Regions from separate parts of the Pandoraea sp. NE5 genome, predicted to be linked through region 1. Evidence: riboswitches for the same ligand, from Rfam matches in the RefSeq annotation. Region 1 holds a riboswitch; the other holds the start of a gene.

The links. Region 1 has a riboswitch for thiamine pyrophosphate ahead of thiC (phosphomethylpyrimidine synthase ThiC). Riboswitches for the same ligand answer to the same signal wherever they lie in the genome.
Region 2: linked by a shared signal. The riboswitch ahead of PanNE5_RS09100 (FAD-dependent oxidoreductase) and the one ahead of thiC (phosphomethylpyrimidine synthase ThiC) in region 1 are both predicted to bind thiamine pyrophosphate.

The regions. Positions count from the first base shown of each region.
Region 1 is NZ_AP025517.1:2,744,048-2,758,620, reverse strand. It holds gene PanNE5_RS12605 (sulfurtransferase) at 1-825, shown strand, start outside; gene gluQRS (tRNA glutamyl-Q(34) synthetase GluQRS) at 939-1,784, shown strand; gene PanNE5_RS12595 (DEAD/DEAH box helicase) at 1,897-3,408, opposite strand; gene PanNE5_RS12590 (bile acid:sodium symporter family protein) at 3,669-4,736, opposite strand; gene PanNE5_RS12585 (LysR family transcriptional regulator) at 4,950-5,912, shown strand; gene PanNE5_RS12580 (hypothetical protein) at 6,152-6,445, shown strand; gene wrbA (NAD(P)H:quinone oxidoreductase) at 6,567-7,199, shown strand; gene blaOXA (class D beta-lactamase) at 7,273-8,145, opposite strand; gene PanNE5_RS12565 (hypothetical protein) at 8,379-10,064, shown strand; gene PanNE5_RS12560 (carboxymuconolactone decarboxylase family protein) at 10,102-10,557, opposite strand; TPP riboswitch at 10,950-11,048, shown strand; gene thiC (phosphomethylpyrimidine synthase ThiC) at 11,122-13,038, shown strand; gene PanNE5_RS12550 (hypothetical protein) at 13,178-14,281, opposite strand.
Region 2 is NZ_AP025517.1:1,983,211-1,997,783, reverse strand. It holds gene PanNE5_RS09115 (thiamine phosphate synthase) at 1-589, opposite strand, end outside; gene PanNE5_RS09110 (thiazole synthase) at 654-1,499, opposite strand; gene thiS (sulfur carrier protein ThiS) at 1,501-1,698, opposite strand; gene PanNE5_RS09100 (FAD-dependent oxidoreductase) at 1,714-2,844, opposite strand; TPP riboswitch at 3,038-3,167, opposite strand; gene PanNE5_RS09095 (ABC transporter ATP-binding protein/permease) at 3,422-5,206, shown strand; gene PanNE5_RS09090 (SMP-30/gluconolactonase/LRE family protein) at 5,203-6,105, opposite strand; gene PanNE5_RS09085 (NAD-dependent epimerase/dehydratase family protein) at 6,102-6,926, opposite strand; gene PanNE5_RS09080 (glutamate synthase subunit beta) at 7,422-8,888, opposite strand; gene PanNE5_RS09075 (glutamate synthase-related protein) at 8,985-13,679, opposite strand; gene PanNE5_RS09070 (transposase) at 14,100-14,573, opposite strand, start outside.

The DNA of each region.
Region 1 (14,573 bases):
GCACGCTGCCAGGCGCTCGACCTGAAGGGCACCATCCTGCTCGCGCCGGAGGGCATCAACCTGTTTCTGGCCGGCTCGCGCGAAGCCGTCGACGCCTTCCTCGCCGAACTGCGCGCCGACGCCCGGTTCGCCGATCTGGCCGTCAAGGAAAGTCTCTCCGAGGCGCAGCCGTTCCGCCGGATGCTGGTGCGCCCGAAGAAAGAGATCATCACGATGAAAATGCCGGTCATCAAGCCGGCGGACGGCCGGGCGCCCGGCATCGATCCGGTCACGCTCAAGCGCTGGCTCGACGCCGGCCAGGACGATGAAGGCCGCCCGGTGGTAACGCTCGACACGCGCAACGACTTCGAAGTCGATGTCGGTACGTTCGACAACGCCGTCGACTATCGTCTGACCAAATTCTCGGAATTCCCCGACGTCGTTGCCGCTCACCGCGATGACTTCGAAGGCAAGACCATCGTGTCGTTCTGCACCGGTGGCATTCGGTGCGAAAAGGCCGCGATCTACATGCGCGACATCGGCCTCGAGCATACGTATCAGCTCGACGGCGGCATTCTCAAATACTTCGAGGACGTTGGCGGCGCGCACTATCAAGGCGACTGCTTCGTGTTCGATTACCGCACGGCGCTCACGCCAGACCTCACGCCGTCGACGACCCAGCAGTGCTTCGCCTGTCGCGCCGTGGTCACCGCCGAGGATCAGCGCAGCCCGGCTTACGTCGAAGGCGAGCATTGTCCTGCGTGTGTGGGCAGCCGCACGGCGGCCAACACGCTTGAGAAGGCCATCACTGCCGCCCCGTCAGCGCCATCTGCCCCGTCTGCCTGAGCGCGCCGGTGGCTCACGCCCGCCCGCACGACGCCGCGCCGCCCGCCAGCCCTGATGCGTGCTACCGGGGTACGCGTTACCGGGGCCGCTTCGCGCCCTCCCCGACTGGGCCGCTGCACCGTGGCTCGCTCGTCACCGCCCTGGCCAGTTGGCTTGATGCCCGCGCGCACGACGGCGTCTGGATCGTCCGTATGGAAGATCTTGACGAACCGCGGTGTGAGCCGGGGGCGGCCGACGCCATTCTCGCGACGCTGACGCGTCTGGGCCTGCATTCGGACGAGCCGGTCGTCTGGCAAAGTCAGCGACACGCGCAGTATGAACAGGCGCTCGCCTCGCTCATCGCGCGCGGCCTCGTTTACCCCTGTGGCTGCACGCGACGCGAAATCGCCGATTCGCTCACCCGCGTGCACGCGCGCCACCGCACGCTCGCGTATCCGGGCACGTGCCGCCACGGCCTTCACGGCAAAACACCTCGCGCCTGGCGCTTGCGAGTCCCGGACGGCGAGGCCGCTCGCATCCGTTTCGAGGATCGCTGGATGGGCCCGCAGACGCAGGATCTGGCGACCGAGGTCGGCGACTTCGTGCTCAAACGTGCCGACGGCCAATGGGCCTATCAGTTGGCCGTGGTCGTCGACGATCAGACACAAGGCATGACCGATATCGTGCGCGGCGCGGATTTGCTGGATTCGACGGCGCGCCAGATCTATCTGCAGGCGTGTCTCGATGCCCCCACGCCACGCTATCTGCACGTACCGTTGGTCATGGCCGACGACGGCGAAAAGCTGAGCAAACAGAATGGCGCGGCCCCGCTTGCCCTCGACACGGCAAACGCGACGCTCTGCGCGCTCAAGGACGCCGCGGCACATCTCGGATTACCGGCGACGCTCACCCACGTCTCCCATCGTGAAGACTTCTACGCCGCAGCGATACAGGCTTGGCGGGCTCAGCACAGGCAATGAAGCCCGCACCTGCCTTCGTTACCGTTCCCCAACATGAAAAAAGCCAGCGCAACTACGCTGGCTTTTCAACTTCAACACGCATCTTCAATGCGCGCCGCCATCCATCATCGACTCAGTGGCTCGCCTTGCGCGGGAAGCCGGCAAGCAACGCCGCCACCTGACGCTTCGGCGCCTTGTCAGGCAACCCACCAAACGACGTCGGCACAGCGGACTCCTGCGACGAACGAGCATCATGCTGCGGCTCACTCGCCGACGGCGACGGCTCGTACGGCTTGTAGAAGAACTCGTCTTCCGGACGAACACGGCGCGGTGCGGCACTGCCGCCGCTACGGCTGGCCCGCAGGCCGTCGTGGCGACTGTGGCGCTCGCTACGGTCACTACGCTCACCGCGCTCACTACGGTCACCGCGATCGCCGCGGTCAACAACGCGCTCGCTGCGGTCGTCGCGCGACCGGCTACGACGCTCCAGCACCAACTCTCCACGCTTGAGTTCGTGCTTGATCAGCTTTTCGATTTCCACGATTTGCTTGCGTTCGTCGGGGGCGCACAGCGAGATTGCCTCACCCGACGCACCCGCGCGGCCCGTGCGACCGATACGGTGCACATAGTCTTCCGGGTTGTACGGCAGATCGTAGTTGATCACGCCCGGCAGATCCGAGATGTCCAGCCCGCGCGCTGCAACGTCGGTGGCCACAAGCGCCTGAATACCGCCTTGCTTGAACGCTTCGAGCGCTTGCATACGCTCGTTCTGCGACTTGTCGCCGTGAATCGCGGCCGTTACGATGCCCTCGCGCTCCAACTGGCGCGCCAGTCGGCTCGCACCGACCTTGCTGTTGACGAACACGATGACCTGCTTGAGATCGCGCTCCTTCAGAATCTGCACCACGGCGGCGCGCTTGTCGTCTTCATCCACTTGATAGACAACCTGCTCGACATTGTCGGCCGTGGCATTGCGGCGGGCGACTTCGATCGTGAGCGGATTCGTGAGATAGCTCGACGCGAGTTTTTTGATCTCGTTCGAGAACGTGGCCGAAAACAGAAGCGTCTGGCGCTGCTTCGGCAGCAAATTCAGAATGCGCTGAAGGTCAGGCAGGAAGCCCATGTCCAGCATGCGGTCGGCCTCGTCGAGCACGAGCATCTTCACCTGGCTCAGATTCACCGTCTTTTGTTCGACGTGATCGAGCAAGCGACCTGGCGTGGCGATCAGTATCTCAACGCCGCGTCGCAACGCATCCTTCTGCGGATTCATGTCGACGCCGCCGAACACCACCGTATTGCGCAACGGCGTGTGCCCCGCGTAGGCGCGCACGTTCTCGGCAACCTGATCGGCAAGTTCGCGCGTCGGCGTAAGAATCAGCGCACGCACCGGGTGACGGGCAGGCGATGCACTCGTGTTGGCTTCGGGCAGCAAGCGCTGGATGATCGGCAGCGAAAAGCTGGCGGTCTTGCCCGTTCCCGTTTGCGCGGCGCCCATGACGTCACGTCCGGACAGCACCACCGGGATGGCCTGCGCCTGGATCGGCGTCGGCTGGGTGTAGCCCTGCTCGGCGATGGCCCGCAAGATGTCCGCATGCAGCCCAAAGCTATCGAAGCCGGGGGTCGGAACAGCATTTACATCAGCCATGGTGGAGGGACATCTCTTTTAAAAAACGGGGGCCGCCACGCGGAAGGATTCCGCATCAAAGCTCACTCGCGAAGATTCAAGGGGCGCTGCGCGCCATGCTCGGGGCTGGCGCGAGAGGGGCCTGTCGAGGGACAGATGCGTCGGGCGCCGCCGGACCAGGGAGGTCATGAAGAAGCAAAACAAGCGCAATTCTAGCACTTGCGCACGACCAACGTGTGACAGTCGCCGTTGACGGGCTGTGTTCTGCCCGGATTCCGCGCTCAGCGGCCCGCGCCGGCGTTGGCGCTATTGTCGGGCTTGCCGTCACGCAAGGCCGGCTTCGCCGCGCCCGCCTTGATCGTCCTGCCCGCCTGGGCCGCGCGCTGGCGATTGGCGTAGCGCTGCGCGAGTACGGCGCACACCATCAGCTGCATCTGGTGAAACAGCATCAGCGGCAACACGATGGCGCCGAGCGGCCCGGTCGCAAACAGCACCTTTGCCATCGGAATACCGCTCGCAAGGCTCTTCTTCGATCCGCAGAAGACAATAGTGATCTCGTCCTCGCGGGAGAACCCGAGCCAGCGGGCGGAATAGGTGGTGAAGGCGAGCATGATCGCCAGAATCACCGCGCAGCAACCCAGCAGGCCGAGCAACGCCAGCGGCGAAACCTGGTGCCACAAGCCCGTGTTCACCGCTTCGCTGAACGCCGTGTAGACCACCAGCAGAATCGAGCCCTGATCGACGATCTTGAGCAATCCGCGATTGCGCTCGACCCACTTGCCGATGGCCTTGCGCGACACTTGCCCCGCGATGAATGGCGCGAGCAGTTGCAACATGATGTTGCCGATGGAGGCGAACGGCGACGCGCCGTTCGCACCGTTGTGATGGATGACCACCAGGCCGACGAGCACTGGCGTGATGAATATACCGAACAGGCTCGACGCCGACGCGCTGCACACCGCCGCCGGTACATTGCCCCGGGCGATCGAGGTGAATGCGATGGCGGACTGCACCGTTGCCGGCAGCGTACACAGAAAGAGGATGCCCAGATACAGATCCGGCGTCACCATCCACGAGAGCATCGGCTTGAGCGCCAGGCCGACGATCGGGAAGACGGCGAACGTGCTGGCGAACACCAGCAGGTGCAGACGCCAGTGCGTCGCACCGGCGAGCACCGCCTCGCGCGAGAGCTTGGCGCCGTGCAGGAAGAACAGGGCGGCAATCGCCACGTTGGTGAGCAGGTTGAAAGCGACTCGCCCTTCGCCGTGCGCTGGCAGGAAGCTGGCAAGCGCGACAGTCGCCACAAGCATCAGCGTGAAATTGTCGGGAAGGTAACGCGGTCTGGCCATCGTCGATCTCGAATCCGTCGGAAAAGACAAAGCCCGTCCGCCAGCACACAGGACGCGACGGCGCGGCGGCCGCCAGCGATCGTCGGTCAGCCGATCGACAAACGATCGAGGATGACCGGAAGTGTGCGCTCGCGATACGGGTTTTTACGTATTAGAGCGCAAGGGCAGTTAAAATACAAATTCATTTAAAAAAATTATTCATACCAAACACGCATGAATATTTCGCTGCGCCAGCTCAAAGTGTTCCTCGCAGTGGCCAACCACGGGAGTTTCAGCCGTGCCGGCGAGGACATCGGCCTGACCCAGCCTGCCGTCAGCCGATGTATCCGTGAATTGGAGCAAGAACTCGGACTCAAGTTGGTGGACCGGACCACGCGGGAGGTCACCCTGACCGAAGTGGGCGCTAGCCTCTCGGCAACGCTCGCCCGGGTGCTCGACGAGCTGGAGAGTGCCCTGCGCGACACCCATGGTTTGGCCGAAGAGCGGCGAGGCCGGGTACGTGTCGCCAGCGCGCCCACGATTTCCGCCAATCTGATGCCCGAATGCATCTCCGCCTGTGCGGCCCGCTACCCGGACATCACGCTCTTGCTGCGCGATCAGGTGCAGACGCTCGCGAGCGACAGCGTGCGACACGGTGAAGTGGATTTCGGCGTCATCGTCGCGTCGGAAGGAACCGAGGATCTGGTCGGCGAGCCCATCATGGTGGAACCGTTTCTCGTCGTGTGCGACCGCTCACATCGTTTTGCGACACAGACACAGGTGACGTGGGAGGAACTCAACGGCGAAAAGCTCGTACTGCTCGACTACGCGTCGGGTAGCCGACCGCTGATCGACCGGGCGTTGGCCGAACATGGCGCCTATTGCCAGGTGGCGCAGGAAGTCGGGCATGCGATCACGGTCTTCCGAATGATCGAAGCGGGCATCGGCATCAGCATCATGCCGGCTCTGGCACTTCCCGCGATGCCGGGACTACCGGCGCATGGGGACCGCCTTGTCGCCCTGCCGCTCGTGCCGCAACTCGACCGCACCATCATGCTCGTGCGCCGCAAGAACCGCACGCTCTCGCCCGCCGCACAGTCGGTCTGGGCATTGATCCAGGAAATCACGGCCAAGACGTCGCACGCGCTGACTGCCCCGCCGGGAAAACGTGGGGAGGCACACGACAGCCCAACCTGACCCTGACATGATGGGAGATGCGACATGATGTCGAAATTTCGAGCAGAATTGCGCGAACTTCGGTGAAATTTTCTCTTGTCCCACCGCACGCCAGCACCACTATGTAAGTGAGTGCCTGCTACAATTATCGAGCGTCGACTCCCACAAAGCGCATGACTGTGCCATCGGGCGTTTGCCCCGCCATCGTGCCTCGACGACATGCCCGCGCCCTGCGGGCATTATGTTTCCGGTATGGCGTCATGGACTTGTTCATCAAATACTTCAGTCCGCTGTGGCTCTTCCACGCGGCGGCCGATCTGTCATTCTGGCAACGGCATCAACTCGACGCGCGCATGCATGTCATCAGTCGCTTCATGTGGCGATATGTGATGCGTTGGTGTGTCGTGAGCGCCATGTTGCTCGTGCCGGCCGCAGTCATGGCGCATGGCATGGCGGCCACTGGGCTCGCGCTGGCGGGCGGGGTATCGGCGAGCGTGACCGTGCTCATCGCGGCACTCGCGCTCGGTTGCCTCATCGGTGCGCGCCTGCGTTAAGCGCGGCTGGCCCCCAACGAATTCGGTGTTTCGTCCCGAGCGTCGACTATCATGGAACGGCTCGCCTCGCGCGGCGAATTGCCCGTGACGCCGGCCTCTCTCGACCCCTAAGGAGATTCACATGGCCAACGCCAAGATCCTGGTGGTGTTCTACAGCATGTTCGGGCATATCCACACGATGGCCGAAGCTGTCGCCGACGGCGCACGCAGCGTCGCCGGCACCGATGTCACCGTCATGCAAGTCCCTGAGCTGGTACCCGACGAAGTGCTCGAAAAGAGCGGCGCGAAAGCGGCGCGCGCCGCCTTCGCGAACGTGCCCGTCGCCCGCGTCGACCAACTGGCCGACTACGACGCGATCCTGTTCGGCACCCCGACCCGCTTCGGCAACATGACCGCACAGATGCGCAACTTCCTGGATCAGACCGGTGGCCTATGGGCCAAGGGCGCGCTCGTCGGCAAGGTCGGCAGCGTGTTCGCCAGCACAGGCACGCAGCATGGCGGACAGGAAACGACGATCACGAGCTTTCACACCACGCTGCTCCACCACGGCATGGTCATCGTCGGCGTGCCCTACACCGAGCCTGGCCTCACCAACATGGGCGAAATCACCGGCGGCACACCTTACGGGGCGACCACGCTCGCCGCGGCCGATGGGTCTCGCAAACCCAGCGAGAACGAGTTGAAGATCGCGAGGACGCAAGGCCGTCACGTGGCGGAAATCGCGTCCGCACTTAAGCACGGACGCGCGCTGTAGCCCGCTTTCGTCGAGCGGCGCGCCGCCGGTTGGCTTACGCACCGCGCGAGGCTTACCACGGCGCCCGCCGTCCTCAGATCAGCTTCAGATCCTGCAACACGGCCCGCACGATGCGCGCGCGCTTCGGCGCATCCGCGGCCCCCGCCATATCGATGTGCAGCGCCACGCTCGTGATATTGCCTTCGCGCTCGATCCAGCCGACCCACCAGCCGATATTGGGCGTCTTCTCGTCGAACCAGCCCGTCTTGGCGTGCAGCACATAGTCCGGCGTGGCTTCGACAATCGAGATCTGACGCACGATGTCCTGCGTGTGCGCCGAAAACGGCAGTGTGCCGCGTGCGAGCCGTTGCAAGAAGTCGACCTGTTCGCGGGCCGAGATCCGCAGGCTGTCGTCGACCCAGTAGGCGTCGGCGGCGCGGCCGATGGTGCGATTGCCGTAACCGGTTTCGTCCAGCATTGCCTGCGCGTATTCACGCGCGATCTTGTGCGAGACGACCTGATAGCACGGCAGACACGACACCCGGAACGCACTGCGCAGATCCATCGCGGCATTCCAGGCCTTCACCTGACGCGGCTTGCCATCCCAGGGAATGATCTCGCGCTCGTTCTCGAGCGCGCCCGACTCCAGCGCGAGCAGACTGTTGAAGACCTTGTAAGTTGATGCGGGCGATACCCGTCGCTCGGCACGCGCGGTATCGAACGCCTGATACGTTCGCGTGTGACCGTCGAGCACGATGATCGTGCCCTTCACCCCTTCCGCCGCGAAACGTTCGCCCCAGTCGGCACGCTCGATAATGCGCACCGGTGCCGCCTGCGTCGATGCCTTGGTTTCCTCTGCCTGTGCCGGCGGGGTGAACAAAGTCGCCGAGACGAGTGCGGCAGCCGCAGCCGCAGCCGCCGGTAGGGCAACAACACCGCGTCCCCAGCGAGAGATCTTCATTTTCATTTCGTTATCCTGATTTAAATTCGTGCCATCGGGGTGGCAGGAAGAACGTCGGTGGCGCCGGCCAGGCGCCCGCTTCCGGGAGCGTTTGCAGCATAGTCTGCGTTTCGGCAGGCACAAAGCAACGCTACCGTAACCGTCGTAACCGCCGTATCATCGGTGCACCCCATTCGTAGATTCCGTCGCGTGTGCGGCCGTCGTCCGTGGCCCGACGCCACTCGACTCGCCTCGACGCCATGTCCGACACCCCTCCCTCGCGCAGCACAACGCCCGTCACGTCGGCCTCCGCCACGGGCGCACCTACGCTCGTCGTCCGCCTCGACGCCCCCCAGCATATCGACGGCCAACCGGTGCGATATCAGAGCCTCTGGTTGTTGATGCGGGTCTACTATGCGGCGCATTACGAGATGTCGTCGGTCTCGCTTGCCTCGTTGAAGATCCGGTTCAGTCAAGCCGGCGCGGCGGGCGATCTGCGTATGCTGGTCAGCCGCGCGTTCTCCGACTTTGCACGTTGGGGCGTTGCCGTGGGCTGGGGCGACGATGTACTCGCCGATGCGCGTCTGCTGCCGACGCGCGGACGGGGCAAAGGGCCATTCTGGCTCGCCCGCGATGAGATGTCGCGCATCGCCGTGACGATCGAGGACTCGACGCCCGCCGACCCGCGTCGCGCGATCGCCTCGTTTCTCGGGCTTGCACAGGATGCGGCGTCGGATACCCCATCGCCGGCGCTCGATTACGTCATGCAGGACATTGCGTTCTGGCATCACCTGACGCTGGGCAAGCGCGATATGCAGGATGGCGTGTTCTTCGCGCCGCCCCAAGCGCCATCGCAGAGCGAGGTACGCCGCCAGCCGCGCACCGGCGCGATTCCATCGTTTCATGCGGCGCAGGTGTGTGCCGTGGACGACGTGCAACGCGGCATCGCCCTGCTTGCCGAGACGATCGCCTGGCGTCGCATGGGCGACGCGGCACGCACGAATCGAACGCTGGCAACGCTCGCCGCGACCTTTGGCGCGAACCCGCCGGGCTCGCCCACGTTGCGCGCCATGCACTGGATCGTGCAGGCTTGGCAAGCCTACGGGTCACGCGACGAGGCCGGCGCGTTCGCCCACCTGCAACGCATCGCCGACGATGCCTCGCTCGCCCCCTGTCTCGTCTACAACCCGCGCATTCGCTTCGAGAGCCGCAACCTGCAGGCGTTGCTGCACAAGTCGCACGCCGCGCGCGGCGGCCCGATGCCCGCGCGGGAGCAGTCGGCGGCGAACGCGCTGGCCGCCTTTTCCGACGCCCTGCAAGCCGCGTTCGAAGCCGACTCCATTGAACTCGCGCAGCATGTCGCGGCCAACATCGGGCTGTCGTTGTGGCTGTTTTGGCAAGGCGCGCTCATCGATCCCGGCCGACGGCTCGCCGCCACGGACGTTCAGCGGCAGGCGCTGCGCTGGATCGGACTCTCGGAGTGGATCTGCGACCGGTTCGGTGTCGGTGGCAATTCCGTCTGGAACACAGTCTTCCTGTTACGCATTGCGCGCGGTGCCGTGCCGGCGCGGCGCGACCCCGATCTGGCGACGCTGCGCGCGAGCACGCCGTTGACTGTCGACGCCTTTCTCGACGCCGTGCAGCCATTCGGCGCGCCCTTCTCGCGGGCGAAGGGTTTCCAGCGCTGGACCGATGTCCTGGCGACGACGCTCGCCGACCATGAAGAGGGACGCGTCTGCTTCGAGCCGTTGCAGCTGGCCAACTTGTGGTTCGAGATGTTGTGGTTCGCGCTGCACCAGGACGGCGACTCGCCGCAGGCGGTGCATGCCGCCCAGTCGCTGGGCCGCGTGCTGCCACTCCTGCCCCCGCCCGACCGGCGGTTCTTCCGCGACGCGTTACGGCTGATGCCGCGCGAGTTTCAGCGCGAAGTGCGCCTGGCGCAGTAGCGATGGCGTCAGGACGTACGTGGCGCCGGGCCTGCCCTCACCGCACGCCGTGCGGCGTCTTGGGCAGCGGCGCGCGAAACGCGATCGCCATACGGTTCCACGCATTGATGGTGGCGACGGCGAACGTCAGATCGGCGATCTGCTTGTCGTCGTAATGCGCACGCAGCTCGGCGAACAGGGGGTCCGGCACATGCCCGTCCTGGACGTTGGTGACGGCTTCCGTCCATGCCAGCGCCGCACGCTCGGCCGGCGAGTACAGCTCGGTTTCACGCCAGGCGTCGAGCAAATGCAGACGGCGCGGTTCGATGCCCGTTTTCAGGGCGTCGACCACGTGCATGTCGATGCAGAATGCGCAGCCGTTGAGTTGCGAGGCTCGCAGCCAAACCAGCTCGACCAGGCCGCCCGGCAGGCCGCAGTCATGGAAATACTGGCTCAGCACGCTCATTTGTTCGTAGGGGCGCGGCGCGGCCTTGATGTAGTTCAGTCGTAGCATGAATCGATTCTCCGTTCCGTTCAATTCCGTTCAGAATAGGCTTCACCCACCGGTGGCATGCCGTTGTCACGCTTGCCATGCCTCCACGCCTTCGACGATACGCAGCTCTTGTCGCCCCCGGAAGGGCCAAGACCGGCGAAAATTGTCAGGCCAAAGTGAGCCAAGCCGCACATCCGGGAATGCGGTGCCCAAGGCGCCGGCCGGTGACATCGCACTACGACTGGCGCGCACGCTCGGCGACGTCAGCGCGCGCGCCCTCGCCTGACGCCGCCGCCCAACCAGCGTTTGCGTCCGCCCGCATGTGTTATGCCGCATCGCAGCATTGGCCGTTCACGTTTTTCGGGACGTATCGTGCTTGTGTTTGCCGGGCATGTCAGTGTATTGTTGCCGCAAAGCTAGCGCAGGGGTCCTGCAACGTGAGTTGTGGGTGAGAAATACCCTTAGAACCTGATCTGGATAATGCCAGCGCAGGGAGCGTAGAAATTCCTCGCCCCCGTTCATGCTCCTGAGCCGCTTTTCGCCGAAATTGTCGGCGTCAACACGTGCCCCGCCAGGAGACATTGCATGAACGCCAATCCGAAGTTCCTCTCAGCCAATGCGCGCGTGGATGAAGCCGCGATCGCACCGCTGCCGAATTCCCGCAAGATCTACGTCGAAGGCTCGCGCCCCGACCTCCGTGTCCCGATGCGCGAAATCTCGCAAGCCGACACGCCGACAAGCTTTGGCGGTGAAAAGAATCCGCCGATCTTCGTATACGACACCTCCGGTCCGTACACCGATCCGGACGCCCAGATCGACATCCGCTCCGGCCTGCCCGCCCTGCGCGCGGCATGGATCGAGGAGCGCGGCGACACCGAAGCGCTGCCGGGCATGACGTCCGCCTACGGCCGCGAGCGCGCCGCCGACGACGCCACCGCCGAGCTGCGTTTCCCGGGCCTGCATCGCACGCCTCGCCGCGCCAAGGCCGGCAAGAACGTGACGCAGATGCACTACGCGCGTCAGGGCATCATCACGCCCGAGATGGAATACATCGCCATTCGCGAAAACCTGCGCCGTCAGGAATACATCGAGAGCGTGCGCAACGCCGGCCCGCAGGGCGAGCGTCTGGCCAAGCTGCTCTCGCGCCAGCATCCGGGTCAGCATTTCGGCGCGAGCCTCCCCGCCGAAATCACGCCGGAATTCGTGCGCAGCGAAATCGCACGCGGTCGCGCCATCATCCCGAACAACATCAACCACCCGGAATCGGAGCCGATGATCATCGGCCGCAACTTCCTCGTCAAGATCAACGCGAACATCGGCAACTCGGCCGTGACCTCGTCGATCGGCGAGGAAGTGGACAAGATGACGTGGGCGATCCGCTGGGGCGGCGACACGGTGATGGATCTGTCGACCGGCAAGCACATCCACGAGACGCGTGAATGGATCCTGCGCAACAGCCCGGTACCCATCGGCACGGTGCCGATCTATCAGGCGCTCGAGAAGGTGAATGGCAAGGCCGAAGACCTGACGTGGGAAATGTTCCGCGACACGCTCATCGAGCAGGCCGAGCAAGGCGTCGACTACTTCACGATTCACGCCGGCGTGCGCCTCGCGTACGTACCGATGACCGCCAACCGCATGACTGGCATCGTGAGCCGCGGCGGCTCGATCATGGCCAAGTGGTGCCTCGCGCACCATAAGGAAAGCTTCCTGTACACGCACTTCGAAGAGATCTGCGAAATCATGAAGGCCTATGACGTCGCGTTCTCGCTGGGCGACGGCCTGCGTCCGGGCTCGATCTATGACGCCAACGACGAAGCACAACTCTCGGAGCTGAAGACGCTGGGTGAGTTGACACAGATCGCGTGGAAGCACGACGTGCAGGTGATGATCGAAGGCCCGGGCCACGTGCCGATGCAGCTCATCAAGGAGAACATGGATCTCCAGCTCGAGTACTGCGACGAAGCCCCGTTCTACACGCTCGGACCGCTGACGACGGACATCGCCCCCGGCTACGACCACATTACGTCGGGCATCGGGGCGGCGACCATCGGCTGGTACGGCACCGCCATGCTGTGCTACGTCACGCCGAAGGAACACCTCGGTTTGCCGAACAAGGACGACGTGAAGGAAGGCATCATCACGTACAAGCTCGCCGCGCACGCCGCCGATCTCGCCAAGGGCCACCCCGGCGCGCAGATTCGCGACAATGCGTTGTCGAAGGCGCGTTTCGAGTTCCGTTGGGAAGACCAGTTCAATCTGGGTCTCGATCCGGACAAGGCGCGCGAATTCCACGACGAAACGCTGCCGAAGGACTCCGCCAAGGTTGCCCACTTCTGCTCGATGTGCGGACCGCACTTCTGCTCGATGAAGATCACGCAGGACGTGCGCGATTACGCCGCCAAGCAAGGCATTTCCGACGAAGCGGCGCTCAAGCAGGGCATGGAAGTCAAGGCCGTGGAGTTCGTCAAGAACGGCGCCGAGATCTATCGTCGTACCTGACGATACGCACGCGGCGGCGAGGGTTTCGCCTCGCGCCGTCGCACGGTTGCCCGTCGTCAACGATGGCCGCTAACGCGCCCGGGTCAAACCGGGCGCGTTTTATCATGGATGACGCTTGGCCATCAGCCGGCGAACCCGCTTAGCCGTGCGCAGACGGGTCGATCGTGGTGCTGGCCGGAACCGTCGGCACACCGCGCATCGTCAGTTGATTGCGCAGGCGCTGCGTCGCGATATGCGGCGGCCGCGACGACAGCGTCGTCGCCAGTGCCGTGAAGGCCTTCGTGTTCGTCGCGGGCAGCGCCGCCGCGTTCATCACCTCCGTGTGACGAAGCGCCCAGTGGCGCTCGCCCAGTTGCTCTACCCCGAGGGCGAGTTTGACCCACTCGTCCGTGCCCAGTCCGACGGACGGCGGCAGATCGGCGCGCACCATGGCCTGGTGCATCGGCAAGCCGTCGGCGAACCCCACGCGAAGCATCCATTCGGTGCTCTCGCGCGACGGCAGGACCCGCGATCCCTGGTGCAGCCGATCGTTCACTTTCCCGATGAACGTGGCGGGCGACTCCAGTTCCTCGCACGCCTTCGACCACTCCTTTCTCCCTGCCAGCGCCGGCTTGCCCGTCCATCGGCGCGCGGTATCCGCGACGATCGTCGCCACGTTGTCGCGACGGGTATCGAACGCCACCGTTCCGTTGCGACCGCCCGTGCCGAGCAGCGAGCCGCTCACAATCTCCCGGCAGATCTGTGCCCGCTCGCTGCGCCCGTCGGGCATGACCACAGGATGATTGCGACCGTCCGGCGATACGCCTCGTGTGCCGGTGTCCTGCGCACTGGCGCACACATGAAGCGTTTGCACGGCGGAAGCGCTCAGGACCGGTTGCGCGCCACGCGTTGCACCATTCGCGGGAACGTCGAGCGCAAGTGCGGCCAGTTCGCCGCTGTCAATGCCGCCCCCCTCGGGTATGAACCGTCCGGCAGCGACTTCGCCCGACGCCTCGATTTCCGCCGATGCGCCCAGGAAATCGCTGCCGAAGGCCTTGTCCATGCCGCGGGATACTGGCACGGCACGCACCGCGCTCGCGGTCCAAGGGTGCGTCAGGCTGTCGGCGCGAGCGTTGGCGATGCGCACCAGCGGAATGCCGGCGGCGTTGGCGAGCCCTGCTCCTGGCGTCAGCGCAATGGGGGCTGCTGCCGCAACGTTGCCCAACCCCGGCGAATAGTGGAATGCCTGGATGCCGTTCATCATCGTGAGATCCTCAGTAGGGAGATACGTGGCCGGTCGCCACGGCCTCGACAAGGTGTCGCGGCGAAGTTCACGATGCCCGAGGCGGCGTGCGCCCATTGTCGGTTCTGAACACGGTGTCGCGCAGCTCGCGCAAGCCACCGTCCGAAAGTAGACAGCGGCGCCCCAGCGCTCGCCCAATCGTTGGGGCATGGGTGTCGGCAAGCCCCGAACTTATGGCATGCTATCGGACAGCGGCACAGCCTACGCGGCTGACGCGGCCCGCAAAAATGGCGTCGGCGGCATTTTTGGCTCG
Region 2 (14,573 bases), 760 kb from region 1:
ACAGACCGAGGCGTGACGGGCAGGCCGGGAACCGGCCGGGTGACGGCACTTGGCCGAGCACGACCGGGAAGGTTTCGAGCACCGTCGGCCATGCCCCGAGCGTGTCGGCATCGGCCGCGCGCGCGTGGCTGCCGTCGGTGCGCCATGCGCGCGCGAGCACGAGCGCGTCGTGTGGGGCGAATCCGCAGTCGAGGAACGCAGCGAACGCGGGGAAGAAGGCCGGATCGTCCGCGCCCGCAACACGATAAACGGTGTCGTGCGTGTACAAGGTGTCTTCCACCTGTCCCGCCGCCAGCGCCCGCGAGCAAAGGACAACGGCGTGCGCCGCCCGCCATGCGTCGATCTGCACGGTGGCTTCGGTTCCGGGAGCGCCCTGCGGCGAGAGCGGCCACCAGACCACGTCCCCAGCCCCCGCGCGGTCCGGCGTCTGCGCGTGCACACGCCAACTTGGCGTAGCGGGGTCGTCCGGCCACGGCGCGAGGCGCGCGCGGATGCCGGCGGCGGCCTGTTGCCATGCTGTGGCGAGGGGTGCGTTAGCCGGCAGGCATTGCACGTGAGACAGGGTGGCGCCGCCGCTATGCGTCGTCATGAAGCTTCCCGGTGGGTCAGGCGGTGCGAGGTTGCGGTGGAATTCAAGCGCGTCTCCTCGGGGATCACGCGCCCGACTGATGCCAGAACGGCACCCCGACGACCGGCGTGCTGGCTTCGGCGCTCTCGCGCTCGGCCATCGGTCCGGCGAGCCACGCCGCGCGGCCCGCCTTGATCGCGGCGGCGAACGCGCCGGCCATCTCCACCGGCTGGGCGGCAAGCGCCACGGCCGTGTTGAGCAACACGCCGTCGAAGCCCCACTCCATCACCTGACACGCGTGCGACGGCAGACCGAGCCCGGCATCGACGATAAGCGGCGTATCCGGCAGACGGTCGCGCAGCAGTCGCAGGCCGTACGGATTGATCACGCCCTTGCCAGTGCCGATCGGCGCACCCCAGGGCATCAGCGCCTGACAGCCCACGTCGAGCAAGCGACGGCACAGCACCAGGTCTTCCGTGCAATACGGCAGCACCTTGAAGCCGTCGCGAATCAGTTGTTCGGCGGCCGTCACCAGACCGAACGGGTCGGGCTGGAGCGTGTAGTCGTCGCCAATCAGTTCGAGCTTGATCCAGTCGGTCTCGAAGACTTCGCGCGCCATTTGCGCCGTCGTCACCGCTTCCTGCACCGAGTGGCAACCGGCTGTATTGGGCAGCACCGGCACCGCGAGGCGGCGCAGCGTTTCCCAGAAATGGCCTTCCGACGCCTGCGCCCCGGTGCCCGAGAGTTGTCGGCGCAACGCCACCGTCACCATGCCCGGGCGGGCGGCGTCGATGGAATCATTGAGCGCCTGCAGCGACGGGTAGCGCGCCGTGCCGAGCAGGAAGCGACTGCCGAAGCGCGTGTCATACAGCGTGAGCGCGTCGCGCACGCTGCCTGCGGCCACGTTGGCCGATTCGGTGAATGCGTTCATGTCAGCCTCCGGCCACCGGTTGCACTACATCGATTTTGTCGCCATGCGCGAGCGCGCGGGCGGCATATTGTGTCTTGGGCACGAACTGCCCGTTGATCGCCGCGGCGAACGGCGGCTTGGCGCCGTAGGCGGCGAGCGCCTCGGCCAGCGTCGCCGCCTCGGCCACGCTCAGTGTCTGTTGATTGATATGAATATCCATGGTGTCCCTCCCCTCTCATGCCCGACGGAACAGGTCCGGCCACGGCCGGCTGGCTCGCCACATCTCCCAGTCGAACGCGTGCCCAAGGCCCACTCGCGCGCTCGTCGCTTGCATCAATGCCTGCGCCAGCGCGCACGCCTCTCCCGTGACCGCCGGCGCGAGCAAATAACCGTGCCGGTACAAACCGTTCACGCGCAGCACCCGCGCACCGTCCCACTGCACCCGCGGCAGATGGTCGGGCAATGCCGGACGGCAGTTGACATTCAGCTCGACAATGCGCGCCTCGCCGAACGCCGGGTTCAGCGAATGGGCCGCCGAGAGCAGTTCGAGCGCGGAGCGCACGGTCATCGGCGACATATCTTCCGACTCGAGTTCGGTCGCGCCGATCACATACAGATCGTTTTCCTTGGGCGCGATATAGATCGGATAGCGCGGATGCAGCAACCGCACCGGCCGGCGCAGCCCAATGCCCGGCGCGTGAATTCGCACCACCTCACCCCGCACACCGCGCAATTGCGTGAGCGCGGCACGCGCGCCCAGCCCGCGGCAATCGACGACCAGACCGGCGTCCGGATACGCGCCCTCGGCGATCTCGGTATGCCAATGCAGCGCCGCCCCCGCCTTAGCAAGACCTGCCGCCAGCGCGCGCAACAGTTGCCGGTTGTCGAGCTGGCCCTCGTTCGGCAGCCACCAGCCTTCCTGAAACCGTCCGGCCAGCGCCGGCTCGACCTCGGCCAATTGCGCGCCCGACACGCGTCGCACACCGTCACGCAGCAAGGCCGGTGGGGCATTGACGCGCATGCGTCGGTCGAACATCACCGCCTCGGCGCGATCGGGCTGGTGCCACACGACCAGCGTGCCGTTGCGTTGGAAGAAGACGTGTTCGGGCAGGCCGTCGATCAATGCCGGCCAACGTTCCAGGCCGACGGCGCCCATCTCGACGATGCTCGGCTCGGCCACGGCCGCTTCGGCCAAGGGCGCGAGCATGGCCGCTGCCACCCAGCCGGCAGCCGACGACCCGTCGGCATCGCCACGCTCGTAGAGCGCCACGCGTGCGCCGGCACGAATCAGTTGCCACGCCAGCAGACGCCCGGACAGGCCGCCGCCGAGCACGGCGACGTCGGGACGCGAAGTGGAAGCGCTCATACGCGTTCTGCCGCGCAAGCCGGGACGGCGCGCAGGCACTCGAAAGCAGGCAAAGGATGACTCGCGAGCGGAATCTCGGAAGTCGTTGCGGCGAAAACCGCAGGGATAAGCGCAGGAATCTGCGGAAGGCAGCGCATGGGGTCCTTTCCTCATGAAAGCAAAAGGACGAAACGGTGTTGAACACCTTACCCCACTGGAGTAGTCGGAAACTTCCCACGCCGGTATTACCCGGGTCGGGTGCAAAGGGTCTCTCTCAGCCCCGCGTCGTATGGTTACGCATGGTCAACACCTGCGTTCGACACGGAGCACCCCTGTTTCGCCCGCAGCCATTACAACATAGATGCCGATGCCCGTGCAAGCCGGGGCATCGGGCGATTGCACGCGCGATGCGTCTCGTTTTTTGACGAATCCCCCGGGCCGTGTAACCCCACGTAAACTGAAAACCGACGTGACAAGCGCCCCCAATCCGGAAATTGTGCAACGCACCCGCCGGAACTGCGGTCAAATGGGCCGTCGACCCTAATAACACGTTGCATTTCCGCGGCAACCCCGCCAGACGATCATGGCCCACACGCCGATGTCTTCCCCGCCTCCCGAGGCGCCGCCCGCCGGCAACCCGGCCGTCCCTGCCCCCAAGCCACCGAAGCACCCCACTGCGTGGCAGTTGATCCGGCCCTACTGGGCCTCGGAGAAGCGCTGGGAGGGCCGTCGGTTGCTCGCACTCGTCGTGGCGCTCAATCTTGCCGTCGTGTTCATCAACGTACGACTGAATGCGTGGAACGCCGGCTTCTATGACGCGCTCGACAAGCGCGATTGGCCCATCTTCAAGTCGTCGCTGATCGAATTCGCGGTACTCGCATTCAGCTTCATCGTCATTGCGACGTTCCGCACCTACTTCCGCCAGATGCTCGAAATTCGCTGGCGGCAGTGGGTCACCGATGCCAACCTGTCGAAGTGGTTCTCGCATCAAGCCTATTACCGCATCGAGCGCGACCATCTGGCGGACAACCCGGACCAACGTATTTCGGAAGACATCCGCACGCTGGTCAGCGCATCGCTGGCGCTGTCGCTCGATTTGCTCACGACGCTGGTCTCGCTGTTTTCGTTCATCACCATTCTCTGGACGATCTCAGGCGCCGTGTCATTTGTGCTGGGCGGCATGAACGTGACGATTCCCGGCTACATGGTCTGGGTCGCGGCGCTCTACGCCCTGGTGGGATCGTTCTTCATCTTCAAGGTCGGTCGGCCACTCGTGGGGCTGAGCTATCGTCAGCAGCAGGTGGAAGCGGATTTCCGCTTTCTGCTGGTGCGTCTGCGCGAGTCGGCGGAGCAGGTCGCGCTCTATCGCGGCGAAGGCGCTGAATTGTCGCGCCTGACGTCGGCCTTCGGGGCCGTGCGCGACAACTGGTGGCAGATCATGGTCGTGACGAAACGGCTGATCTTCGCGAATTCGATCTACGGGCAGATCGCCATCGTGTTCCCGATCATGGCGGCCGCACCGCGCTACTTCGCCGGCGCGTTCACGCTCGGCGTGCTCATGCAGATCATCGGTGCGTTCGGGCAAGTGAGCGACGGTTTTTCGTGGTTCGTGAACAGCTTCTCGACGTTGGCCGACTGGAAAGCGACGATCAACCGGCTGCGCGAATTCACGCGCGTCATCGACGCACCGCCACAAGCACCGAGCACCGGTGGCATTGCGCTCGTGACGACCGCCCATTCGCCCTCGGCAGCCTTCACGGCCACCGATCTTCGCCTGGCGCTACCCGACGGTGCACCGCTCGCGGTCGCCGGGTCGTTTGCCTTTGCGCCTGGCTCGCGATGGCTCATCCGTGGCCGCTCGGGCTGCGGCAAGAGCACCATGCTGCGCGCGTTCGCCGGCCTGTGGCCGTTCGGCAGCGGACGCATCGAAGTTCCCGCCGACGCCCGCGTGCTGTTCCTGTCACAACAAAGCTATTTGCCGATCGACACACTGAAGGCGGCCCTGGCCTTTCCTTCGCATGCCGATACTTTTACCGACGACGAATGCCGAGACGTGCTCAGCGCCGTCAACCTCGAGCAGTATCGTGACGAGTTACTGACCGTCGCTCACTGGGCTCGCCGCTTGTCCGGCGGCGAACAACAACGGCTCGCCACCGCGCGCGCCTTGCTGCAAAAGCCGGATTATCTGTTCCTCGACGAAGCGACCAGTGCGCTCGACGTGGAAACCGAGGAGGCGGTGTATGAAGCGCTGCATGCGCGCCTACCGGGCACCACGATGGTCAGCGTGGCCCATAGGGAAACGCTCGGCCGCTTCCATCAACACACCATGACGCTGCATGCCGCGGGCGACGTCGCGCCGCCACGGGTGGTCGACGCGGCCTAGCCGGCGTAAGGCACCTCCGGCAATCCCTGCGCGCCGCAACGCACTGCCAACACATGGCCGTCGTGTTCGGTCGCGCCGGTTGCCGGACGAATCGACGTAACAAACAACGTGTCGAAGTCGCGCCCGCCGAACGCGCACATCGACGGCTTCGACACCGGCAGCACGATCTCGCGGTCCAGCACGCCTGCGGGCGTGAAGCGAAGCAAGCGGCTACCGTCGTTGGCGCACGTCCAGTAAGCGCCGTCGGCATCGACGGCCGCGCCGTCCGGACGGCCCGGATAGTCATTCATGTCGACGAACAGCCGCTGCCCGCTGATCGCACCGCACTCGGCATCGAAGTCGAACGCCCACACGCGGCGGCGCGTCGGATGCGAATCGCTCAGGTACATCGTGCGGCTGTCCGGCGAGAAGCCCAAACCGTTCTGCGTCACCAGGCCCTCGACGAGCGGCGCCGACAGACGGCCGTGCGTGTCGAAACAGAAGAGCACGCCTGCGTCGCTCGCGAGCGACATATCCTGCACCATCGTGCCCGCCCAGAAGCGGCCCTGCCGATCGCAGCGTCCGTCGTTGAAGCGCATGCCCGGCAACGGGAACACCGGCGCGGCCAGTCGCTGCCAATCAGACGCCGCAAGCGTGCCCGGCGGCCCCAGGCGCACCGCGAACAGCCCGGTCTCGCAGCCCGCCAGCAGCATGCCCGAGGCGTCGAAGGTAAAGCACGCGATCTGCTCGGGGAATGTCCATTGACGATGATCGCCGTCGGCGGGCGTTACGCGATGCAGTTGCTTCGCGGGGATGTCCACCCAGTAGAGCGCCTGCTCGTCGGCACGCCACAACGGGCTCTCGCCAACGGCGTGAGGCGTCTGTCGCGACGGTTCGAGCCGTTCGATCGACACCTTCATGCCTTGGGTTCCATCGGCCCCAGCAGCACGAACGGTCCGCCTTGGTAGCGCTGCGTCACATCGTCCATGCGCGGATCGGGCGCCTGCGCCGGAAACAGGCCGGCGAATTGCGCCGAGCTGTCTTGCGCACGGAAGCCAAGAAACGCGGCCTTCGTATTGTTGACCCACAGCGTCGGGTTGTTCGACACGCCGTAGACGATGGCATGGCCCACGCGATTCGTGAACAACGAGCAGCGCACGAGTTCGACGAAATCGCGATAGCTCAGGTATGTCACCATCATGCGCGGATTCTTGGGCTGCTCGAACGACGAGCCGATGCGCAGGCACACGGTCTCCAGACCGAAGCGATCGAAGTAGTAGCGGGACAGGTCTTCACCGAAACATTTCGAGATACCGTACATGCTGTCCGGACGGTGCGGCGCGTCGACATCGAGCACTTCCGTCACGGGATGGAAACCCACCGCATGATTCGAGCTGGCGTAGACGATGCGCTTCACCCCCTGCTTCTGCGCTGCGCTATAGACGTTGTACATGCCGAGAATATTGGCTTGCATGATGTCGTCGAACGGCGCCTCGACGGAGATGCCGCCCAGATGCACCAGCGCGTCGACGCCTTCGAGCAGCGCGTGCACGGCGGCGCGATCCGCGAGGTCGACCTGCATGGCTTCTTCGTGCGGCGCATCAGCCGTGAGCGGCACGATGTCGCTCACGCGCACGATATCCGCCCACTCGGCGAGCTTGCCGCGCAGTTGTTTGCCAAGATTGCCCGCTGCGCCGGTCAGCAGCAGACGGCGGAAGGGTTTGCCGGATGTCTGGCTCATATCAGTCCTTGTTCGTCGGTAGATCGCAGTGCATGCGACGACGCCTTGCCACAACAAACCCGGCGCCGCGTCGGCGCGCCCGACGCTCATCGAAAACGTGGGGGTCGCATGGAGAGGCATCCTACGTCAGACGATGTACGATGACAATGGCCAATTGGTCGGTTTACGGAGAATCCCTAGTATTTCACTCGATGCCTTGCATCGACGCGACAAGCCTTATATTCATTGGCGCCCACCTATACCAGGGGTGTTTCCCTGAAGGCCGATGACGCAAGATCGGCCATGTCATATGACATCTTATATTTATCGATCTTGTGCATGTCCCGGTCGCCCGAATACCGTGCAAACAAAGACACGCAAAGCGATCGGGCAAGAAAAAACCGCCCGGACGTTGTCGCCCGGACGGTTTCTTCACGGCAACGCAGAGACCTACCTCCGCGCCCCTCCTCTCAACCCCGTATTTGTGGTTTTGGCAGGCATTACTCTTTCACGCGCTCAGCGCGGCAGTTCCGAGTAGCCCATCAGGAACTCGTCCACCGCACGGGCGCACTGACGGCCTTCGCGAATCGCCCACACCACCAGCGACTGACCGCGACGCACGTCACCGGCCGCGAACACCTTCGGCAGGTTCGTCGTGTAGGCGCGCTCGCCTTCGGTCGAGGCACGCACGTTGCCGCGCGCGTCCTTGTCCACGCCGAACGCGTCGAGCACGGTCTGCAACGGCGACACGAAGCCCATCGCGAGCAGCACCAGGTCGGCCTTGAGTTCGAATTCCGAGCCCGGCACTTCCTGCATTTTGCCGTCCTTCCATTCGAGACGCACGGCAATCAGCTTCTCGACCTTGCCGTTTTTGCCTTCGAAGCGCTTCGTTGCCACCGACCAGTCACGCTCGCAACCCTCTTCGTGGCTCGACGATGTACGCAGCTTGGTCGGCCAGTACGGCCACACCATCGGCTTGTTTTCCTGCTCGGGCGGCTGCGGCAGCAGTTCGAACTGCGTCACGCTCTTTGCGCCGTGACGGTTCGACGTGCCCACGCAGTCGGAACCGGTATCACCGCCCCCGATCACGATCACCTGCTTGCCCGTGGCCAACAACTGGTTGGCCAGCTTGTCGCCCGCATTGACCTTGTTCTGCTGGGGCAGGAATTCCATCGCGTAATGGATGCCTTCCAGCTCGCGCCCCGGCACCGGCAGATCGCGCGGCTGTTCTGCACCGCCCGCGATCACCACGGCGTCGAATTGCGCCTGCAACTGCTCCGGCGAGATCGTCTCTTTGGAGAAGTTGTTGACGTGGGCTTCCGGCGCGTCCTTGCCGACGTAGACACCCGTGCGGAACGTCACGCCCTCGGCTTCCATCTGGCGCATGCGGCGATCGATCAGCCACTTCTCCAGTTTGAAGTCGGGAATGCCGTAGCGCAGCAGTCCGCCCACACGGTCGTTCTTTTCGAACACGGTGACGTCGTGACCGGCGCGCGCAAGTTGCTGCGCCACGGCCATGCCCGCCGGGCCCGAGCCGACGACGGCGACCGTCTTGCCGGTCTTGTGCTTCGCAGGCTGCGGTTCGACCCAGCCTTCGCTCCACGCCTTGTCGATGATCGCGTGTTCGATCGACTTGATGCCCACCGCATCGCTGTTGATGTTCAGCGTACAGGCGGCTTCACACGGCGCCGGGCAGATACGGCCCGTGAACTCGGGGAAGTTGTTCGTCGAGTGCAGCACCGAGATGGCCGACTTCCAGTCCTGGCGATACACCAGGTCGTTGAAGTCGGGAATGATGTTGTTGACCGGGCAACCGTTGGTGCAGAACGGGATGCCGCAGTCCATGCAGCGCGCGCCCTGCACCTTTGCCTGCTCGTCGGAGAGTGCGAGCACGAACTCCTTGTAATGCTTTACGCGTGCCAGCGGTGCTTCGTAAGACTCGCCCTGGCGCTCGAATTCGAGAAAACCTGTGACCTTGCCCATGTTTCTTCAGTCGGAAAGTTTTGTGGTTACCGTGCCTCACCCGCGCGCGGCACGCCATCGGGGCCCTCACCCCGTGGCGCCGCCGCGCTAGCGGCTTCAGGCCGCCAGTGCTTGTTTTTCGTTGGCCTTGGCCATATCGCCGAGGGCCCGCTTGTATTCGCTCGGGAACACCTTCACGAACTTGCGGCGCGCGCCGTCCCAGTCTTCGAGCAGCGCCTTGGCGCGCGTCGAGCCCGTGAACTGGAAGTGACGCTCGATCAGCTCGCGCAGTTGCGCCTCGTCGGTCTGGCCGCGATGCCACAATCCCTGGCTCACCGTGCGCTCCTGCTCGCCGTGCGGCAGCACCGGGTCGAGAGCGACCATCGCGGTGTTGCACTTGGCGGCGAACGTGCCGTCAGCGTCGTACACGTAGGCCACACCGCCCGACATCCCCGCCGCGAAGTTACGCCCGGTCTCGCCCAACACGACCACCGTACCGCCGGTCATGTATTCGCAACCGTGATCGCCTGAGCCTTCCACCACGGCGGTGGCGCCCGAGTTCCGCACGCAGAAGCGTTCGCCGGCCACGCCATTGAAGAAGGCTTCGCCTTCGATGGCGCCAATCATCACGGTGTTGCCCACGATGATGTTGTCTTCGGCGTTGCCGCGGAAGTCGTTGGTCGGACGCACGATGATGCGCCCGCCCGACAGGCCCTTGCCCACATAGTCGTTGCCGTCGCCCACGAGATCGAGCGTGATGCCGCGTGCGAGGAACGCCCCGAAGCTCTGGCCGGCCGTGCCCTTGAGCTGCACGTGGATCGTGTCGTCCGGCAGGCCGTCATGGCCGTAACGCCTGGCCACTTCGCCCGAAAGCATTGCGCCGACCGTACGGTTACGGTTGCGCACCGGCTGAATGAACGAGACATGCTCGCCCTTCTCGAGCGCCGGCAGCGCCTTTTCGATGAGCGCGTGATCGAGTGCGGCGGCCAGACCGTGATCTTGCGTTTCGACATGCAGACGCGGTACGTCCGCTTCCATTTCCGGCAGATGGAAGATGCGCGCGAAGTCCAGGCCCTTCGCCTTCCAGTGCTCCACGCCCGCGCGGGTGTTGAGCAGGTCAGCGCGGCCGATCAGATCGTCGAACTTCGAGATGCCCAGTTGCGCCATGATTTCGCGCACTTCTTCGGCCACGAAGAAGAAGTAATTGACCACATGCTCCGGCTTGCCCTGGAATTTCTTGCGCAACACCGGGTCTTGCGTCGCCACGCCCACCGGGCAGGTGTTCAGGTGGCACTTGCGCATCATGATGCAGCCCTCGACGACGAGCGGCGCCGTCGCGAAGCCGAATTCGTCGGCACCCAGCAGTGCGCCGATCACCACGTCGCGACCGGTCTTCATCTGACCGTCGGCCTGCACACGAATACGACCGCGCAAGCGATTGAGCACCAGCGTCTGTTGCGTCTCGGCCAGGCCCAGCTCCCACGGCGTGCCGGCGTACTTCACCGACGACAGGGGCGAAGCGCCCGTGCCACCGTCGTGACCGGCGATCACCACGTGATCGGCCTTGGCCTTCGCGACACCGGCGGCGACCGTCCCCACGCCCACCTCTGACACGAGCTTCACCGAGATCGACGACGAGGCATTCACGTTCTTCAGATCGTGGATGAGCTGCGCCAGATCTTCGATCGAGTAGATGTCGTGGTGCGGGGGCGGCGAAATCAGGCCGACGCCCGGCACCGAGTAACGCAGCTTGCCGATGTATTCGGTCACCTTGTGACCCGGCAGCTGACCGCCTTCGCCCGGCTTGGCGCCCTGCGCCATCTTGATCTGGATCTGATCGGCCGAGACCAGATAGTCGGCCGTCACGCCGAAGCGGCCCGAGGCCACCTGCTTGATCTTCGAGCGCAGCGAATCGCCATCCTGAAGTTCGATATCGGCCTCGATGACGTCGTGCCCCACGATCGATGCGAGCGATTCGCCCTTCTTGATCGGAATTCCCTTCAGCTCGTTGCGATAACGGCGCGCATCTTCGCCGCCTTCGCCCGTGTTCGACTTGCCGCCGATACGGTTCATGGCAACGGCCAGCGTGGCGTGCGCTTCGGTCGAGATCGAGCCGAGCGACATGGCACCGGTGGCGAAACGCTTCACGATGTCCTTGGCCGATTCAACCTGATCGAGCGGAATCGCGCGCTGCGGATCGACGCGGAACTCGAACAGACCGCGCAACGTCATGTGACGCTTGCTCTGGTCGTTGATGAGGTTCGCGTATTCCTTGTACGTCTGGTACGAGTTCGAACGGGTCGAGTGCTGGAGCTTGGCGATGGCATCCGGCGTCCACATATGGTCTTCGCCACGAATGCGGAACGCGTACTCGCCACCGGCGTCGAGCATGTTTGCGAGCACCGGGTTGTCGCTGAAGGCGTCGCGATGCAGACGCACCGCTTCCTCGGCCACTTCGAAAATGCCGATACCGCCGACGTTCGACGCCGTGCCCTGGAAGTACTTCTTGACCAGTTCCTGCGACAAGCCGATGGCTTCGAAGATTTGCGCGCCGGTGTACGACATGTACGTCGAGATGCCCATCTTCGACATGACCTTGTGCAGGCCCTTGCCGACCGCCTTGACGAAGTGCTTGACCGCCTTCTCGGGCGTGAGGTCGCCACCCTGCTTGCGGGCGATCTGTGCGAGCGTCTCCATCGCGAGGTACGGGTGAACGGCTTCCGCGCCGTAGCCCGCGAGCAATGCGAAGTGGTGCACTTCGCGCGCCGAACCGGTTTCGACCACGAGGCCGGTGCTCGTGCGCAGACCTTGCGCGACCAGATGCTGGTGCACGGCCGAGGTCGCGAGCAACGCCGGGATGGCGACTTGTTCGCGATTCGTCAGGCGGTCCGACACGATGAGGATGTTGTAGCCCGACTTCACCGCGTCGATGGCTTCGGCGCACAGCGACGCGAGGCGCGCTTCAATGCCTTCCTTGCCCCACGCGACCGGATAGCAGATGTTCAGCTCGTACGAGCGGAATTTGCCCCCGGTGTACTTGTCGATGTGACGGATCTTCGCGATTTCCTTGAAGTCCAGCACCGGCTGCGACACTTCGAGACGCATCGGCGGGTTGATGTTGTTCGTGTCGAGCAGGTTCGGCTTCGGGCCGATGAACGACACCAGCGACATCACCATGTTCTCGCGGATCGGATCGATCGGCGGGTTCGTCACCTGGGCGAACAACTGGCGGAAGTAATGATAGAGCGTCTTGTTCTTGTTGCTCATGACCGCGAGCGGGCTGTCGTTGCCCATCGAGCCCACGGCTTCTTCGCCGTTGATCGCCATCGGCGTCATCAGCAGCTTCACTTCTTCCTGCGTGTAGCCGAAGGCCTGCTGCAAATCGAGCAGCGGCGTGGCCGAATCGTGATGCACACCGGCCTCTTCGACCTTCGGCTCGATCTCGTCGAGCTTGATGCGCACGGCGTCGATCCAGCTCTTGTACGGCTTCGCGTTGGCGAGGTTGTCCTTGAGTTCCTTGTCGTCGATGATGCGGCCCTGCTCCATGTCGATCAGGAACATCTTGCCCGGCTGCAGGCGCCACTTCTTGACGATCTTCGACTCGGGAATCGGCAGCACGCCCGATTCCGAGGCCAGGATGACCATGTCGTCGTCGGTAATCACGAAGCGCGCCGGACGCAGACCGTTACGGTCAAGCGTCGCGCCGATCTGACGACCGTCGGTGAAGGCGATGGCGGCGGGGCCGTCCCACGGCTCCATCATCGCGGCGTGATATTCGTAGAACGCGCGGCGGTTGTCGTCCATCAGTGTGTGCTGCTCCCAGGCTTCCGGGATCATCATCATCACGGCGTGGGCGAGCGGATAGCCGGCCATCGTGAGCATTTCGAGGCAGTTGTCGAACGATGCGGTGTCCGACTGGCCCGGGTAGATCAGCGGCCACAACTTCTGCAGATCGTCGCCGAGCACGGCCGACGAGATCGCGCCCGTGCGGGCGTTGATCCAGTTGACGTTGCCCTTGACGGTGTTGATTTCACCGTTGTGCGCGACCATTCGGTACGGGTGCGCCAGCTCCCATGCCGGGAACGTGTTCGTCGAGAAACGCTGGTGAACGAGGGCGAGCGCCGAGACGGTGCGCGGATCGGCCAGGTCGCGGTAGTAGCGGCCGACCTGGTCGCACAGCAGCAGCCCCTTGTAGACGATCGTGCGCGCCGACATCGACGGCACGAAGTATTCCTTGCCGTGCTTGAGCTTGAGCGCCTGAATGCGATGGCTTGCCGTCTTGCGGATGACGTACAGCTTACGCTCGAGGGCGTCCGTCACCATGATGTCCTGCCCACGGCCGATGAAGATCTGACGGATCACCGGCTCGGTCGCCTTCACGTTGGGCGACATCGGCATGTCGCGATCGATCGCGACGTCGCGCCAACCCAGCACGACTTGCCCCTCGGCCTTCACGGTCCGCTCGAGTTCCTGTTCGCAGGCCAGACGCGACGCGTGTTCCTTCGGCAGAAAGATCATGCCGACACCGTATTCGCCGGCCGGCGGCAGGGTCACGCCTTGCCGGGCCATCTCTTCGCGGTAGAACTGATCGGGAATCTGGAGCAGGATGCCGGCCCCGTCACCCATCAACGGGTCGGCGCCCACGGCGCCCCGGTGATCGAGGTTTTCGAGAATCTTCAGGCCCTGCTCGACGATGGCATGACTCTTCACGCCCTTGATGTGGGCCACGAAGCCGACGCCGCAGGCGTCATGTTCGTTGGCCGGGTCGTACATGCCCTGAGCGTCCGGCGCCACGTACGCCTCACCCGGCATCGCTACGGCCGCTGCAATCGGTTGCTGTTTCTTTTCCACGAGTTACACCGTCTCTTGGCGAGGTCGCCGCGCGCATGCTCGTCGCGCTCGACCGGGTTAAGTGGGGGTGGCCGGGTGGGCCAGGACTGCGGATTCGCGCGCGTCGAAGGTCGTTCTTGGGCGTCGCCACAGGGAGCCGACTCAGCGCGCACGCTTTTGCGCATCGCACCAATCGGCCGAAGTTGGAATATACGCCAAGGAATTCACAAAGACAAAACAATTTAATGGGGTCAGATTCGTATTAAAAACCACGCTGATCGAAGGTCCCTTTTTATTAGGGTCAGATTAATTCGATCCGATCTGTGCTCGTCAAAAAATTCTGTGATTTCAAATAGCTGGAGAAAGCGAGGCAGACCGGAACCGGCCTGCGGCCAGCCAGTGTCAGAGCGCGTCCGAGATCGCTTTGCGTGGACGACCGCGCGTGAGAGGACTCACGCGCCGGTTGGCGGCAAGTGACATGCGAGCCTGATAATCGGGCCCGCCGAGCAGCCATCCTTTCTGCGTTGCCGTACGCAATGCGTCAATCTCAGGTGCCGGCAGCGGGATCGAAAACCCCTCGGCGTAGGCACGTTGACGTTCGAACGGTGTATTGCCGAGCGCCCAATACAGCGCGTGGTCCGTGACCAGACTATCGACCGTGAGGCCGACGTGATGGAGGTAACTCGACCATCGGTAATTCCCGGGGGCATCTGCCAGCCCCGCGCGCACCGGGTTGAGCTCGACGTACCGGCTGGCAAGCAGCAGATAATGTTCCGCTTCGATGACCGTGGCGCGATACCGGCCCTCCCAAAGCGTGCCGGTGCGCTGGTGACGCCGGTTGAAATACAACACGTAGTAGCGACCAACGGCCTGAAG